One region of the Sporosarcina sp. SAFN-015 genome, then DNA from elsewhere that is predicted to be linked to it. Evidence: riboswitches for the same ligand, from Rfam matches in the RefSeq annotation. Region 1 holds a riboswitch; the other holds the start of a gene.

Region 1 (7,997 bases):
TTGTGAGAAAGCACAATATTAAGTGGGGTAATATTCTGTTGGAGAGGAAAGTGCTCCGGAGATTGTCCCATTTTGTGCCGGCGATCATTATTTATTCCTTTGCAGCCAGCTTTCCCACGTATCGTGCGGCGATCGAAACGTTGGCGCTGACATATATGATGATAGTGGCATTCAGTGTCATCAATCGATTATTAAGTGTGTTTAATGATATTTATCAGACGTATGAAATATCAAAAACGAAGCCGATAAAAGGGTATATTCAAGTTGCTAAAATAGTTGTCATCATCGTTGGTATCGTTTTGGTCATTGCCAATTTGATGGGGAAAAGTCCGCTTATCTTGCTTAGTGGAATCGGGGCTCTGTCAGCGGTGTTCATGTTAGTGTTTAAGGATTCGTTATTAGGTCTTGTGGCGGGTGTCCAGTTATCAGCAACTGAGATGGTTCGCATGGGCGACTGGATTGAAATGCCGAAATACGGTGCAAATGGGGATGTCATTGATATCTCTTTAAATACGGTAATGGTGCGAAATTTTGATAAGACGGTGACGATGATTCCGAGCTATGCGCTCATATCGGATTCATTCATCAACTGGCGCGGTATGCAGGAATCTGGCGGACGACGCATTAAGCGGGCTTTGCATATCGACATGACGAGTATTACGTTTTGCACGGATGAAATGATCGAGCATTTTAAACAGATCCGCTATCTATCGGATTATATTGTTAGCCGTGAACAGGAAATTCTGGAGTACAATATTGCAAATAAGATCGACCGAAGCAATATCGTAAACGGTAGGGCGATGACGAATATCGGCGTCTTTCGGGCTTACATTATTGAATACCTTAAACACCATCCCGGCATCCATCAAGAAATGACATTAATGGTAAGACAATTGGAGCCCGGAGAGAATGGCTTGCCGATTGAAATATACGCGTTTGCGAATAGCACGCAATGGGCTATTTATGAGGGCGTCCAAGCGGATATTTTTGATCATTTATTTGCCATTGCAGGGGAATTTGGACTCCGCGTGTTCCAAAACCCGGCAGGAAGCGATTTAAAAGCATTGGCCCGAGGAGTACAGAATGAATGAATCGTTTGAATTGTTTCGGTGCCTGTGCAACGAACAATTCAGATAATACAATACAATTGCATAAGATAAATGAAGAAGCCAACCAAATCAAGACTTGGTTGGCTTCTATGCTTATTATTATAAGAGACAATGAATTGTCATAAATGTGTGGTGCACAGGCACCGCATTAGTTTTAATTTATATTAATTTCGCCGTGGGGCATACGGTTTAGGCAGGGAATAATGATATCCCCTGTTAGTATGGGATGCATTGCTTATTCAGTTTTAGTTTTAGTTTGTTGCTATCTTATTTTTTAAGCAATCCGAAAAATGAGTTGTATGCTGTGACAACTTGGTTGTAGTATCCAACGAGTTTGTCCCAAACTGTTGTTTGAACATCTTCTGTAACTGTTTCTTCAGGAGCTTCTTCTTCAGTAGCAGGTTCTTCCACTACATCTTCACCGTCACCGGGTACTTCTGTTGCATTTTCTTCATCAGCCGGAGCATCAGTAGCTTCTTCTTCGTCAGCAGGAGCGTCGGTAGCTTCCTCTTCGTCAGCAGGAGCGTCGGTAGCTTCCTCTTCGTCAGCTGGCGCATCAGTAGCTTCTTCTTCATCAGCTGGTGCATCCGTAGCTTCCTCTTCATCTACAGGTGTATCTGTAGTTTCTTCCTTGTCAGCAGGTACTTCTTCTGCTTCTTCACCTGGCAAGACAATCCCAAGATGATTTTGGATAGCAAGATTGTAGTAGTCAATCAAACTTACATAATTTTGTAAGATGGATTTGTACTCATTTACTTGCTCGTCTGTTATAATAGAATCGGTTGATTGGTCAGTTGGCGTAGTATCTTCATTGATATTTTCGTCAGCTGGCTTTTCTGTTTCTTTGGCATCTTCTTCTACAGGTGCATCCGTAGCTTCTTCATCTTCAGTTGGAGTATCTACGGCTTCCTCTTCGTCAGCAGGAGCGTCCGTAACATCCTCTTCATCTGCAGGAGTCTCTACAGCTTCCTCTTCATCAGCTGGTAGCTCAACAGTTTCGTCTTCCTCAACTGGAGCGTCCGTAGCTTCCTCTTCATCCGCCGGAGCATCAACAGTTTCTTCTTCATCCGCCGGAGCGTCTACAGCTTCTTCATCGTCAGCTGGAGTATCTACAGCTTCTTCTTCATCCGCCGGAGCGTCTACAGCTTCTTCATCGTCAGCTGGAGTATCCACAGCTTCTTCTTCATCAGCAGGAGCATCTACAGCTTCTTCTTCATCAGCCGGAGCGTCTACAGCTTCTTCTTCATCAACTGGAGCGTCTACAGCCTCTTCATCGTCAACTGGAGTATCAGTAGCTTCTTCATCGTCAGCTGGAGTGTCAACAGCTTCTTCATCGTTATTAGGTATATCTGTTGTATCATCGTCATCTGTAGAATCATCATCACCTGGTTCAGCGGCTACAAAGTTTTTATTGGCAATTGTACGCATGAATTGTCCTTTTTCAGGTGAGCCCGGAATAGTTGTTGCGTAATGGGAAACCTTTTCACCGTGGTTATTAAACTCTTTTTCGCCATTTTCAGCTGCAAAAGCTGAACCGCCTGCTCCAAAAATAGCAGCAGTTAGCATTGATGTCGACATGACAAACGGTAAAATCTTCTTTTTCGTGTTCTTCTCATTACGATTCGTTTCGTTAACCAAGAATGATCAAACTCCCTTTTCATAAATTTTTTTTGACTTGCTTACTAGATAATGAAGCGAAATAACACTCATTCTTTCAAGTCGTTATGTACATCCGCCTCCTTCTCAAGTAAAAAGTATAGGGATCGTTTTTTACTATTCTCTCAAAACTTCCAACCGAATAGTGTAGCAGTGTCCCTTCTGCACATGACTAACAATAACAAAAGAAAATAACAGTGGTGTGACAACCAATTAACAAGTATTCATGGAAATATTAACCGTTGTAATAATATAAATACGTGTGAAAAGACTAAAAAGAGGGTTAAACCTAATTAATTCGACCCTCATTATCCAAATTATTCCTATCTGAAAAACGTTAACAACATGCTATGCGTCTGCGATATATTACTTTGTAAATACATTTTCGAATGGACTAAATGGTCTAGCGTTGTTTATTTCCAAATATTACAGCCGGGTTAATCAATGATGTCACAACCTTGCGAAACTACTAAACTATGTTATAGTGGAGATGAAAACTGAAAAGAGTTAACCACTGGGGGAGTCTTTGTGAAAGACTGAGACGTGTATCGATACGCGGACCCTTCGAACCTGATCTTGCTCATACCAGCGTAGGGAAGTGGATCGCACATCTTCCAAAGGTTATCTTACGCCGATTTGCGAGCCGCTTCTTCAACGATTGTGTTGAGTGAAGCGGCTTTTTTGGTTTTCCAAAACAAAAGAGGAGTGGTTGGAATGACGTTTTGTGAAGAGGTACGGAAGGAATGCAACGATGTTTGGGAGGCAAGCTTTCATCACCCGTTCATCGCAGCACTTGCTGAAGGGACATTGCCTGAAGAGGTGTTCAAACATTATGTTCTGCAAGACTCCTATTATTTGAAGCATTTTGCGAAAGTGCATGCGATGGCAGCTGTACAGGCAACGGATTTATTGACGGTGCAACGGTTTGCGCAACATGCGGATGGAACTTGCGGGGCGGAAATTTCATTGCATGAAGGCTTCTTTGGAATGTTGGGCGTTACAGATGAGGATATTGAAAAATTCGAGCCGGCGCCGACGGCATATGCGTACACGTCGCATTTATACCGGGCGGCGTTGGAAGGTGACTTGGCCGCTACATTATCCGCATTATTGCCATGTTATTGGCTGTATTACGAAATAGGCGAGCGGTTGAAGGACGCGAAACCGAATCATCCGATTTATGACAAATGGATTGCTACGTACAGCTCTGAATGGTTCGAACAGGCAACCCGTGAACAGATCGACCGTTTGAATAAACTGACCGAACAACTTCCAAAGCAAAGACGTGAACAATTGAAAGCTCATTTCATTAAGAGTACCCACTATGAATTGCAGTTTTGGGAAATGGCATGGACGAAGCAAAAATGGTCACTTGAAACAAACGAGGTACATGTATGACAGACCAATTACCATTGTTGGATGAACTGCGTCAGCAAAACCCGTTAGTGCATTGCATTACGAATCATGTCGTTTCAAACTTTCAAGCGAACGGCCTGTTGGCATTGGGGGCTTCTCCCATCATGGCGGATGCAATCGAGGAGGCGGCGGAAGTATCTGCCATTTCCTCGTGTACATTGCTTAATATTGGAACGTTGGACAGTTCGGCTGTTGAATCAATGATCGCTGCCGGAAAAAGCGCTTCCTTTAAAGGTAAGCCCCTCGTACTGGATCCTGTCGGAGCAGGAGCGACTGCTTTCCGAAAACGGACGGTCGCTAAACTTCTAAAGGAATTGGATATTACACTCATCCGCGGAAATGCAGGTGAAATTGCATCCATCGCGGGTGTTGAATGGAAAGCGAGAGGCGTCGATGCGGGTGTCGGTTCGGCAAATATTGCCGAGGCTGCTAAAGAGGTGGCCAGCCGCCATCGTTGTCTCGTTGCGGTAAGCGGTGAGACTGACATCGTGACGGATGGTGAAAAAATAATCCGTATAACAGGAGGGCATTTGCTCATGACGCGAATTACGGGCATGGGTTGTCTGTTAAGTGCTGTGTCCGCCGCTTTTCTTTCGGTCGGTAAGGATGCGCCGATTGATATAGTTGCATATAGTCTTGCGTTTTACAAAAAAGCGGGTGAATTGGCGGCAAAGCAAGCTTCTGGCCCAGGAGATTTTGCTGTTCATTTCCTAAATGCTTTACACCAATTGGACGGTGAAGCAATCAACTTCGATCACCATTGTTTTATAGAGGAGGTTGTCAAATGACTTCGGTTGCACTCACAATTGCAGGCTCGGACAGTGGAGGCGGGGCAGGCATCCAGGCGGATTTGAAAACATTCCAGGAACTTGGGGCGTTCGGAACGTCCGCATTGACGGCCGTAACCGCTCAAAATACGTTAGGTGTCCATGCGGTCCAGCCGATAGAGACGGAAATTGTCATTGCCCAAATTGAAGCGGTGCTAACTGATTTCACAGTCGGAGCTGCCAAAACCGGGATGCTGTTCTCTGCAGAAATTATTGAAGCGGTTGCCGATACATTGAATCGTCACGAGCGAATCCCTTTAGTCATTGATCCCGTGATGATAGCGAAAGGCGGTGCTTCGCTTCTTCAGCATTCAGCGATTGCAGCATTGAAAGAGCACCTCATTCCAACAGCGACACTCTTGACGCCCAATATTCCTGAAGCGGAAGTGTTGACGGGAATGACGATCGTTTCAATGAAAGACATGGAGAATGCCGCAAATCAACTGCTCCAGATGGGAGCTGGAGCCGTACTGCTGAAAGGGGGGCACCGGGTAGATACTCCTTATGCAGAGGATTTATTCATGTCAGCGAACGGCGAAAGCTTTCTTATGAGAAGCAAGCGGATCGATACGAAAGACACGCATGGCACGGGATGTACTTTCGCTGCAGCCATTACGGCAGAGCTTGCGAAAGGGATGCCAATGAATGAAGCAGTTGTTACCGCAAAATACTTTATCCATGCAGCAATTGAAGAGGGGCTATCCATTGGCAATGGACACGGGCCGACAAACCATACGGCGTTTCGGAATCGGGGCAATGCTGAACGGAAGGAAGTCGAATTGATTGAGAAACGTTGACGTTACGCTTTACTTCATAATGGGTTCGACGAATGCTGAGAATCCGCTCTCCGTATTGGAAGACGCTTTAAAAGGCGGAATCACTTGTTTTCAGCTCCGTGAAAAGGGGGCACACGCACTTGTCGGGAAGGAGAAGAAAGCATTCGCGCAAAGTTGCCAGCAGTTATGTGCACAATATGGCGTGCCGTTCATCGTGAATGATGATGTCGATCTTGCCCTAGAAATTGACGCGGATGGCGTCCATGTCGGGCAGGACGATGCTGAGGCGCGATTTGTCCGAAAAAGGATTGGGCCCGGAAAGATATTGGGGGTTTCCGTCCATACAATAGAAGAAACAGAAGCGGCTATGTCAGCGGGAGCGGATTATGTCGGCATGGGGCCTGTATATCCGACGAAATCGAAAGACGATGCGAAACCGGTTGCTGGCACAGCGATGATCGAAGAAGTCGCAAAGTTACATCCTGATTTGCCGATTGTCGGAATTGGTGGCATTACGTCATTCAATGCCGAGCCGGTCTTCAAGGCAGGCGCAAATGGCATATCTGTCATTTCAGCGATTGCTTCATCTACTAATCCTGAAAAGGCGGTGCGCCTTCTAAAGGAAGCTTCATTAAATTGGAGTCGTGAAAGGAGCGTGTTGTGATGAGTACGCGAAAGCTTGTCTTGATGACTGTATTCACGGCGATTGCGGTGGCGGGATCCGCATTCGTCTCTTTTCCTGCAGGGATTGCACGCGCCTATCCGATCCAACATGCAGTCAATGTCATCGCCGCAATCCTGCTAGGACCGATTCCCGCCGTCATCATTGCTTTCATGACCGGATTGGTTCGCATATTGACAGGCACTGGGTCATTGCTCGCTTTTCCGGGAGGGATGATCGGCGCGGCACTTGCCGGGCTGCTGTATAAGCAGTCGGGGCGAGCATGGTTGGCAGCAATTGGAGAAATCATCGGGACCGGTATTATCGCGTCGTTGTTTGCGGTTCCATATGCGGCTGTCCTTATGGGCACGACCGTCACCGCATTCTTCTTCATGCCCCCTTTTCTCGTTTCAAGCGTAAGCGGGGCAGTAATCGGCGTCGTTGTTGCGGTTCGGCTGCAAAGCATGCCTGTGGGCAAGAGGTTGCAGAGTTTCTAAGGTTATACGTTTTCCATTATCATTCTCGTCGCGTTCATCAAAATGATATCAAAACAAAAAGCGTCAACCCCAATCAATTGGGTTGACGCTTTATTAGTATTTTGTATTAATGCTGGCTTTTCAACCATTGCATTGCTACGTTTGCGTGTAATGCAGCACCGTATTTAAAGATGTCCTCATTTTGTTTCATGCGAGGGTTGTGAACAGGAGCTTCGCCTTCTTTCCCTGTACCTAACACAACAAAGGCAGACGGTACTTGTTGGGAGATATAGGAGAAATCTTCTGAACCGCTTAATACCCCGTTATCGAGAATGTTATCTGCCCCGACCACATCTTTAAGGAAAGGGGCGATTGCGTCGATGAAATCAGGATTGTTGTACGTCGTTGGTGTATGGAATTCTGTTATGCTGTATTCACCGCGCCATGCTTTTACGACATGGTCGATCATTTCAGGAATCCTTTCACATAAATGATCCCGGGTTTTTTGATCATAACTGCGCATATTTCCGCTTAATACCGCTTTTTCTGGGATGACATTCGTCACAGTGCCGCCATTCATGGCACCGATTGAAAATGTAACACTTTGACTAGGATCCGCTTCACGTGTGAATAATAGATTTAAACTTGTATATAACTGATTCATAATCATATTGGCATCAATCGTTTTATGGGGCTGCGAGCTATGACCGCCATATCCTTTAATATCCACAATATACGTATCCATTGCCTGTGATAGTGTTCCTTTGCTAACTGAAAGCGTGCCAGCTTCCTGGTCCGGCATAATATGAATGCCGAACGCGGCATCCACTTTCGGGTTTTCCAATGCGCCGTCATCGATCATTAGCTTCGAACCGTATCCCCATTCTTCTCCTGGTTGGAAAAACAACTTAACCGTCCCTTTTAAGTCGGCTTCATGATTCTTTAAAATTTGGGCAGCTCCTAAAAGCATAGCAACATGTGAATCATGGCCGCAGGCATGCATGAGGCCGGGCTTTTCAGATTTGAATTCCGACTCCACTTCTTCTTGAATAGGCAGGGCATCCATATCGGCACGA
Region 2 (7,997 bases), on a different contig from region 1:
ATGTTCCGCCAATAACTAATAATTTCAATTGATAACCTCCCCATGTATTCTGAATAGAAATGGCATCTAACAAGTACTTGTTCTCTATTCCGCGGCACAATTCCTTCAACTTTCAAAAAAATGCTAGAAATTCTACACTTCAACAGCCACTTGCCAAAAATCGTTTATATTGTTGGAATACAGGAATAGTAGAAAAGAGTGATGAATATAGTTCGAGAAAGGAGGATTCGATGAAGTTAACTAGCAAACGAGTATGGTTGAATACAGTAATCGTTCTTACATACATCTTGATGATTGTCACTAATGTATTGGCGAACGTTTTACCCATTAACGGGCAAACAACGGGTGAAATTTCAGCGAAATACAGTAATTTATTTGCCCCTGCAGGCTTTACATTTTCAATCTGGAGCGTCATATATGTCTTATTAGGATTACATGTCTTATACCAACTCGGTTTCTTTCATAAAAAGCTAAAACCTTCTACAGCCCGTCTGTTAACACAAGTCGGCATCTACTTTTCAATTTCTTCAATTCTTAATACCCTTTGGATACTTGCATGGCATTATGAAAAACTATTCTTATCCGTCATCACTATGATCGGGCTGCTTCTTTGCCTAATCAACATCAACAAATTGACCGCAGAGGCTTCCCTCTCTTTAAAAGAGAGTTTTTTTATCAAACTTCCCTTTAGTGTCTATTTTGGCTGGATAACAGTTGCGACCATTGCCAACATTACAGCTTTCCTCGTCTCGATCAGATGGGATGGATTTGGGTTATCTGAAGTGACATGGACTATACTTATCCTGATTATCGGAACAATCATTAGTGTCACAACAATGCTTCGCTTACACAACCCTGCATATGGTTTGGCTGTATTATGGGCTTATTTCGGTATCTACTCTAAACATACATCAGAAACCGGATTCAACAACCAATACCCCACCATAATATGGACTGTCATTATTTGCATGATTGTTCTATCTCTCACGATCATCCTTGTCGCCGTGGGAAATCGAAGACAGCCCAAAACTAACGTGTAGTAACTATTACTTGAATGGTGTATGTCCCTCCTATGTGGAATTCTCTATCCCTTTGCACTACACGCTTCCTGCAGAAGGTGCGAAACGCACTAACAAAGAGTAACCAAAAGTATGTAAAAAAAGAACGAATGCAATATTGCATTCGTTCCTTTTATTTACTCGAAACCGCAAGTCGTATCGCCATCCGTACTGCTGTTGCAGGGTTCGCCGTTTGGTTTACATCACCTACAAAAAACAGATCTTTCTCGGGATAATAAAAAGCAAAGGAACCTGTCGAGCCCGAATGTCCGATCAATTCCCCCTTACCAGTAAAAAGCATTGTAAATCCACCTAATGGGATTCTCATATAGCCGCCACCATATTGAATGGGATAAAAGCTGATTTGTAACTTCTTATACATCTCCAATTGGTTGAAGATTTCTTGATTAAATAAATCTCCTCCAAAAAACGCTTTAATAAAGACCATCATTTCGCGGGCAGTGGTAATTGCCCCTCCACTCGCTCGACAGCTTTTAATGTATTTCGGAAGGGAAAGCGCATTATTTTTAAAATAAATACTGGGAATAAAATCATCCTCATCTATAGGTAAATATGTTTTCTCAAGCTTCAATGGTTCAAAAATGAAAGATTTATAGACATCTTCCAATGAAGAATTCGTAAGGGACTCAATAATCTGGCCTAAAATATCAAAATTGATATCCGCATAATGTGATCTATTTAATGTGTCAGGTGCAAAGTGTGGTTTCATCTCTTTCGTAAACGCTATTATTTCGTCAATTGTGATGTTCATATCTTCCTGAAGTACACGTTTTCGAAGATTATTTTTACCTTCTTCAGATACATCCGGTAACCCGCTTGTCTGAAACAGCAAATGAGCGATGGTCAATTTTGCGGTATACTCCTGTCCTTTATAGAGATGGAGCCCACTAAGTTTCTCTTTATCAAAAAAACGTGTCACTTTATCATCTAATGAGAGTTTCCCTTGCTCCAGCAAAATTAAAATGCATGTAGTTGTAAACAGCTTCGTAATACTTGCCATGAGCAATGGCGCATCTATGCTCTTGCCCCCATACTCATTTTTGTATGAAAAATCCCCATTTCCATTTTGGATAAATAGTACAGACTCATGTATATGCTTTGATTTCACGACTCGGCTAAAGATCTCATCGTATTTTTTAGTCACCATCAGTTCCTAACCTCCCTTCTTGCAGACTATTTGATTATATTAGTTGATGTCTATTTGCATGCAGGAAAAGAGGCTTCCCAAAAGTTTAACTAACTAAATGAGAAGCCTTCAATTGTGTTGGACAATGGACCGTCGAAGTACGCCACAAGTCTATTTAGTGAAATGAAAGACTTGCTTGCCACAACAATCGGAGACACAAAAATGGCACGTGAATTCTACGGAATTCATAGGGCCGTATCTGGACGTATATTGAATGTTGATATGTGGAATTGGAAAGGGTTGATTATACTGAAAAACCAACGGAATTTCTGGGGCTATAGACGGAATCCAAAGGGCAGCGTTATTGAATCGCTCCCCTTTTCATGATCTTTTATTATGTTAGCCCTAAATGTCTACGTAATGTATGTCCTTCATAATATTTTTTGAAAAGACCTCTCTTTTGCAGCTCCGGTACTATGAATTCAACAAAGTCTTCTAAACTACTCGGCAATGTGGGAGGCATAAGATTAAATCCATCGGCTACCCCTGCTTTAAACCAAAGCTCCATCTGATCGACAATCTCTTCAGGTGTGCCGATGAGCGTGAAATGTCCTCCACCAGCATTTAGATACCCCAATAATTCCCTTACTGTTGGGTTTGTATCATGAATAATTTCTATTATCGTCTCATATCGGCCGACCGGTCCAGTAAATTCCTCCACAGGCGGCAATGGTGGAACCTTTTCATCAAGTGCCCAATTGGAGCAGTCTTGCCGAATAAAAATGCTCAGCTGTTTTAATGCCGTGTCAATAGGTAACTGTACATCTAATGCCGCTTTCTTGGCTAAAGCCTCTTCACGACTCTTGCCGACATAGGTGACTAAGCCCGGAAACACTTTAATATATCTGTTGCTATTCTCGCTTTGTTTCATTTGCTCATTGATTTTTTCTCGAAACCTTTTTGCTTGCTTGAAGTTCCACGACACTGAGTAAACTGCATCTGCATGCTTTGCAGCTAATGCAATGCCTTGCTTGGACGCCCCTGCCTGCATTGCGACCGGTTTACCTTGAGGACTTTTCGGCGTAGTGGACGGACCACACACTTTAAAGTAGGTACCTTCGTGATGAAATGGCGTGATGTGTGAAGGATCGATCAATTTTTTCTCTTCACGTTCATGCAGAAACGCTTTGCTATCCCATGAAAGAAATAAATGATTCATTAAAGTAGCAAATTCATCTGCTTTTTCATAGCGTTCATCATGAGACGGCAGCTTATCCATACTATGATTTTGTGCTTCAACATCAGTCATTGAAGTAACAAGATTCCAACCTACACGACCTTTTGTAAGATGGTCTAAACTTAAAAGCTGTCGTGAAGCTGTAAAAGGATTCGAAAAAGTACTTGATATCGTTGGAACTAATCCCACATGGTCTGTCACTTGGGATATGGCTGTTAAATTGATGAGCGGGTCAAACCAAAACGCCGGCATATCACTGCAATCTTTGCCTACAAAAGATTGATTATCTGCAAAGAATACGACGTCAAATAGGCCCTTTTCCGCCAACTTGGCTAAGTTTTGATAATAGGTAATATCACCAATCCGTTCAACACTTGAGTCAGGCATAAGCCACGCAGCTTGGTGGTGTCCGCAGCCATACAGCAAAACACCTAAGTTTAGTTGTTTTGCGTTCATTTCAACCATTTTTCACTCCCCCATTTGTCAGTTCATTGTTAAACCGCCATCGACTGTGATATTCTGCCCTGTAATACCGCTTGCATTGTCTGAAGACAAATATGCGACCATATTCGCTACTTCTTGTGGCGTGGTGACCTTCTTCAGTGGCGTAGAACTTGCAATCAAATCGAATACTTCCGGCGTTGTAACAGCACTGGCGTTAGTTGTTTTCAATAAGCCTCCTGAAACGACATTCGCTTTTATGCCATATGCTCCTAACTCGGCAGCAATATTACGTGTAAAACCGATCAATCCGGCTTTCGCTGTTGTATATTCATGATAAGGAACGACAGGATTCTGAAATAGATTCGTCCCTATATTGATAATACTTCCATTTTGTCGTTCAATAAATTGAGGTATGACACTTTGAATTACGTTATATGCTGCTTTTAAAGTACCATCCAACTGTCTTTGATAGTCATCCCAAGTTAGTTCTGCGAAAGGTTTCTGCTTGATTGGATCAAATTTGAAATCGATTAATGCATTATTCACCACAACATCAATTTGCCCAAAATAGTCAGTTGCCTCTTCTACCATACGATCCACTTCTGTTCGATTGGTTACATCAGCTTGAATGGCAATCGCATACTCCTTTCCAATCTCGGAAACAATCTTGTCGGCTGCCTCTTTGCTCTTATTGTAATTGACGACTACCCGAAATCCTTGGCTTGCCAATGTTCTTACGATCGTTGCCCCTAGTCCTTGACTACTTCCTGTTACCAATACGACTTTACTCATCCTAACCACTCCTGTTCTTATACGTTTTGAATCGGTAAATGGCAGCTAATAAAAAAACGCAACCTTCCAAAAGGAAAGTTGCGTAAAACTATGACGACACACCAAAAAGAAGACAGAGTCATCCCTCTTCGTATGTCCGAGAGTTTACACTTTCCTACGCTAGTTTCAGCTAGATCAGGTTCAAAGGGTTTGAGTCTCTACTCATCTCAGTTAAATAACACCCCTAGTGCATACTATTAAGTTTTTAAAGTTTTTATAAAAGATCATGCTGCCATTTATAATATTTCTATTAGTTTGCACTTTAAACCATATCATATAGTATGATCTATTACAACTGGACCATTTATTTCCTTGGTGCTTGTCCGCCCTTGAGTAACAATGCTTTACTGCTCATGAACGAAATGACAGAGTGATAAATGTAAACCCGATATTTTTGTTTTTGATCCGATATTGACGCCAGTCAAATATCTTTGCCATAGAGACAATGATATACTTAGCGTCACACATTCTGTGTTGCCATCATCTTCAGATGGATGATTTATGCAGAGTAAATTTGTTTTCCGATAAACGCTTTTCTCCGATAGACGCTTAAGACTAAGCCTATTAGAAAGGCATTTATCAGCAATGGTGTAATCCCGTAACTAATAAACGGTAACGGCACGCCTGTTAGTGGTAAGAAGCCAAACACCATTAAAACAGAGTAAATACTCTGGCAACTGTATAATGTTCCTGCTGCGATAACGAGTAACTTACCATATGATTGTGGCATTGTAGTAACAAGCCACAAAATGCGTAGCGCAACAGCGAATATGATACCAATGACTGCGAGTCCTGCAACATAGCCATACGATTGAATAAGCTGTACCAAAGCATAATCAGTGTGGGCTTCAGGAATGTAGTGAAGCCTATCTGCCCCGAACCAGCCAGCCCGTGCAAGTGCTTCATTTAATTGGAGCATCATGTAGCCTGCTGAATCCGCATATAATTCAGGATGTAAAAAAGCTCTGATGCGTACTGTTTGATATGGCTCAAGTAAATAGTGATATGCATAAACACTAAATGCCGCTATCGCTAACCCCATTCCCCCTACTATTAAAAACACAATAAGCTTCGCTTTTCGGTTGAAATAGCTAAAGCTAAACAAAACGGCTACAACTCCCATATATAGTAGCGTTACAGAAAGACTTCCTATCATCATGAATAAGAATATTGGAAGTAGAAATAATCCAGTCAGTTTCCAACCTCTCCATTTGCGTTCAGTGAAAAATCCTGCAAAGGCTACTAATAACAACGGAAGCGCCATCCATGCCTGCAAACGAATTGGACCTATTTTATACATTGCTTCTCCATTAACAAAGATGTTGGGCATAGCCCAGAGAACGATTAATAACAACAGTGCCCCTCTATAAAAGAACATACTATAGCATTGCAGTTTACGATAATCAAAATACATGATGACGGCTATCCCTGCAACGGCTAGTATGATATGAAGGATTTTATTTTTAACAAAGTAATTCGTCATATCTACACCAAATCGATGGCTGAAATCTGTCGTTAAGATTGGTGTAATGCTTACAGCAATCAATAGCAACACTGCGCCAATTAGCCAGAAATCCCATTTTGGCCGGTGAATTTTGTCCATTGATTTTCCGAGCTGTGAAGCAGAGCCCATTTCCTCAATGGCTTTTTGCTCAGCTTCTATTGAAGAGTAGCCTGAATTCACCCAGGCTTGTTTGGATTTCGTCAGATGGTGGTGCAATTCTTCTTCTACATAGCTACGTGCCTCTTTTGAACGGATATAGCTTGTAACTTGCTGTAGAAACTCCTTAATCAACATTCATGCGCACCCCCCAAATTAGTTCCTTAAGAGATAGCTTTTCATGCGCATTGTCTTGCTGTAATCGCTTTTTCCCGAGCTTCGTTAATTGATAGTACTTCACACCACTTTCCCACCTTGCAGAAAGCCAACCGTGCTGCTCGGCTTCATGTAAAACCGAATAAATCATCCCTTCATTATGAACAATTTGCTCGACACCACGGACATGCAGCATTTGCGTTATTTCCGTGCCTGACTTTGATTCTGTGAGCATGGATAGTAATGTTTGTTGTAAGGATAATACTTGTAACTGTTTATGTATTTGCTGTCGATGTTTTGTTTTAAATTCTACTTTATTAAAGACAGTTTGATCGACTGCTTTTTTCAAATTTTTTAAGCGTTCTTCCACTCCTACTCACACTCCAATCGATTCTTCAATAATTGTTTTGCTTTACGCAATCTCGTTTTCACGGTACTTTTGTTTAGCTGCAGGACGTCTGCTATTTCCTTCATCGATTGTTCCTCGTAATAGCATAAATAGATGACTTCACGATATTTCAGCGGTAGTGCGAACACAGTACGTGCTAGTTCTTCATCTTCTTGTTGCCTAATAACTTGCTGCTCGACACAAACTCCACTTTTCACTTGTGCGATTCGATTATCTTCGGTCGCTTCTACATTTTTTGCATACCAGCTTTTCAAATAATCTTTTGTATGATTAATCGCAATGCGCCATAACCAAGTTTTCATTGAAGAATTAAACTGGAATGTCGGCAATGCCCTATAGCACTTTACAAAAATTTCTTGTGTTAAATCTTCCGCAACGGAGAGGTTATGTACGTATTGCATAACAAGCTGTAATATATCTTGACCATAATCAATCATGAGTTCATCAATGATCTTTTCATACGGTAGTAACTTCGTTTGTTCAATTGAATAGCTATCCACTTCATATCCCCCTTCATAACATTAGACGAGTGCCGATTGGCAGAAGTTTTTTTATTTGTAATATATAGCAGTCTATATGAACTTCTAATAATAGCGATAGACAGCCTTTGTATTTAGCATTACCGGGATAATTCTAGAATGGCGGGGTGCCGAAGAACACCAACTTTCCAACAGAGGAACCGACTTCTTGGGCGGAAAATCATATTGCCATTTCGGGGATTATGGGAATTGGTCGCGAGAAAAGCTATTCACTGTGCGGGGATCTCGGCAGTCCTTTTATGATTGAGGAATGGGGATATCCTGATATCGGTGTGGTGATCTGTGATTGCCCTTCAGCCGGTCATGATGTCGTCATGTTAGACTATCGGGCAAGCGGTTCAGATGGCGAACCTGCAGTTGTCCATGTCGATCAGGAAGATGATTATAAGATTACCTTCCTAGCCGCTAATTTCGAGGAGTTTATTAAAGGCTTAGTGAACGATGAACAATATGATACTTCTGAGGAAGATAAAATCGAGGCCATGGGGAAAGTAGCATACGGCAAATTTTCTCCTC

What was found. Region 1 has a riboswitch for thiamine pyrophosphate ahead of tenA (thiaminase II). Riboswitches for the same ligand answer to the same signal wherever they lie in the genome.
Region 2: another riboswitch for thiamine pyrophosphate. It lies ahead of ACR65H_RS10820 (3-oxoacyl-ACP reductase); the one in region 1 lies ahead of tenA (thiaminase II).

Annotation. Positions count from the first base shown of each region.
Region 1 covers NZ_JBPFDR010000011.1:19,240-27,236, forward strand. Annotated here, with positions in the region: gene ACR65H_RS16615 (mechanosensitive ion channel family protein) at 1-1,091, shown strand, start outside; gene ACR65H_RS16620 (midas domain-containing protein) at 1,377-2,747, opposite strand; TPP riboswitch at 3,272-3,379, shown strand; gene tenA (thiaminase II) at 3,480-4,163, shown strand; gene thiM (hydroxyethylthiazole kinase) at 4,160-4,969, shown strand; gene thiD (bifunctional hydroxymethylpyrimidine kinase/phosphomethylpyrimidine kinase) at 4,966-5,805, shown strand; gene thiE (thiamine phosphate synthase) at 5,825-6,448, shown strand; gene thiW (energy coupling factor transporter S component ThiW) at 6,448-6,942, shown strand; gene ACR65H_RS16650 (M20 metallopeptidase family protein) at 7,049-7,997, opposite strand, start outside.
Region 2 covers NZ_JBPFDR010000005.1:135,640-143,636, forward strand. Annotated here, with positions in the region: gene ACR65H_RS10800 (NAD-dependent epimerase/dehydratase family protein) at 1-28, opposite strand, end outside; gene ACR65H_RS10805 (TspO-related membrane protein) at 231-1,040, shown strand; gene ACR65H_RS10810 (serine hydrolase domain-containing protein) at 1,192-2,226, opposite strand; gene ACR65H_RS10815 (LLM class flavin-dependent oxidoreductase) at 2,600-3,907, opposite strand; gene ACR65H_RS10820 (3-oxoacyl-ACP reductase) at 3,926-4,678, opposite strand; TPP riboswitch at 4,813-4,913, opposite strand; gene ACR65H_RS10825 (FtsW/RodA/SpoVE family cell cycle protein) at 5,217-6,515, opposite strand; gene ACR65H_RS10830 (helix-turn-helix transcriptional regulator) at 6,505-6,903, opposite strand; gene ACR65H_RS10835 (sigma-70 family RNA polymerase sigma factor) at 6,906-7,442, opposite strand; partial or broken gene ACR65H_RS10840 (SMI1/KNR4 family protein) at 7,580-7,997, shown strand, end outside.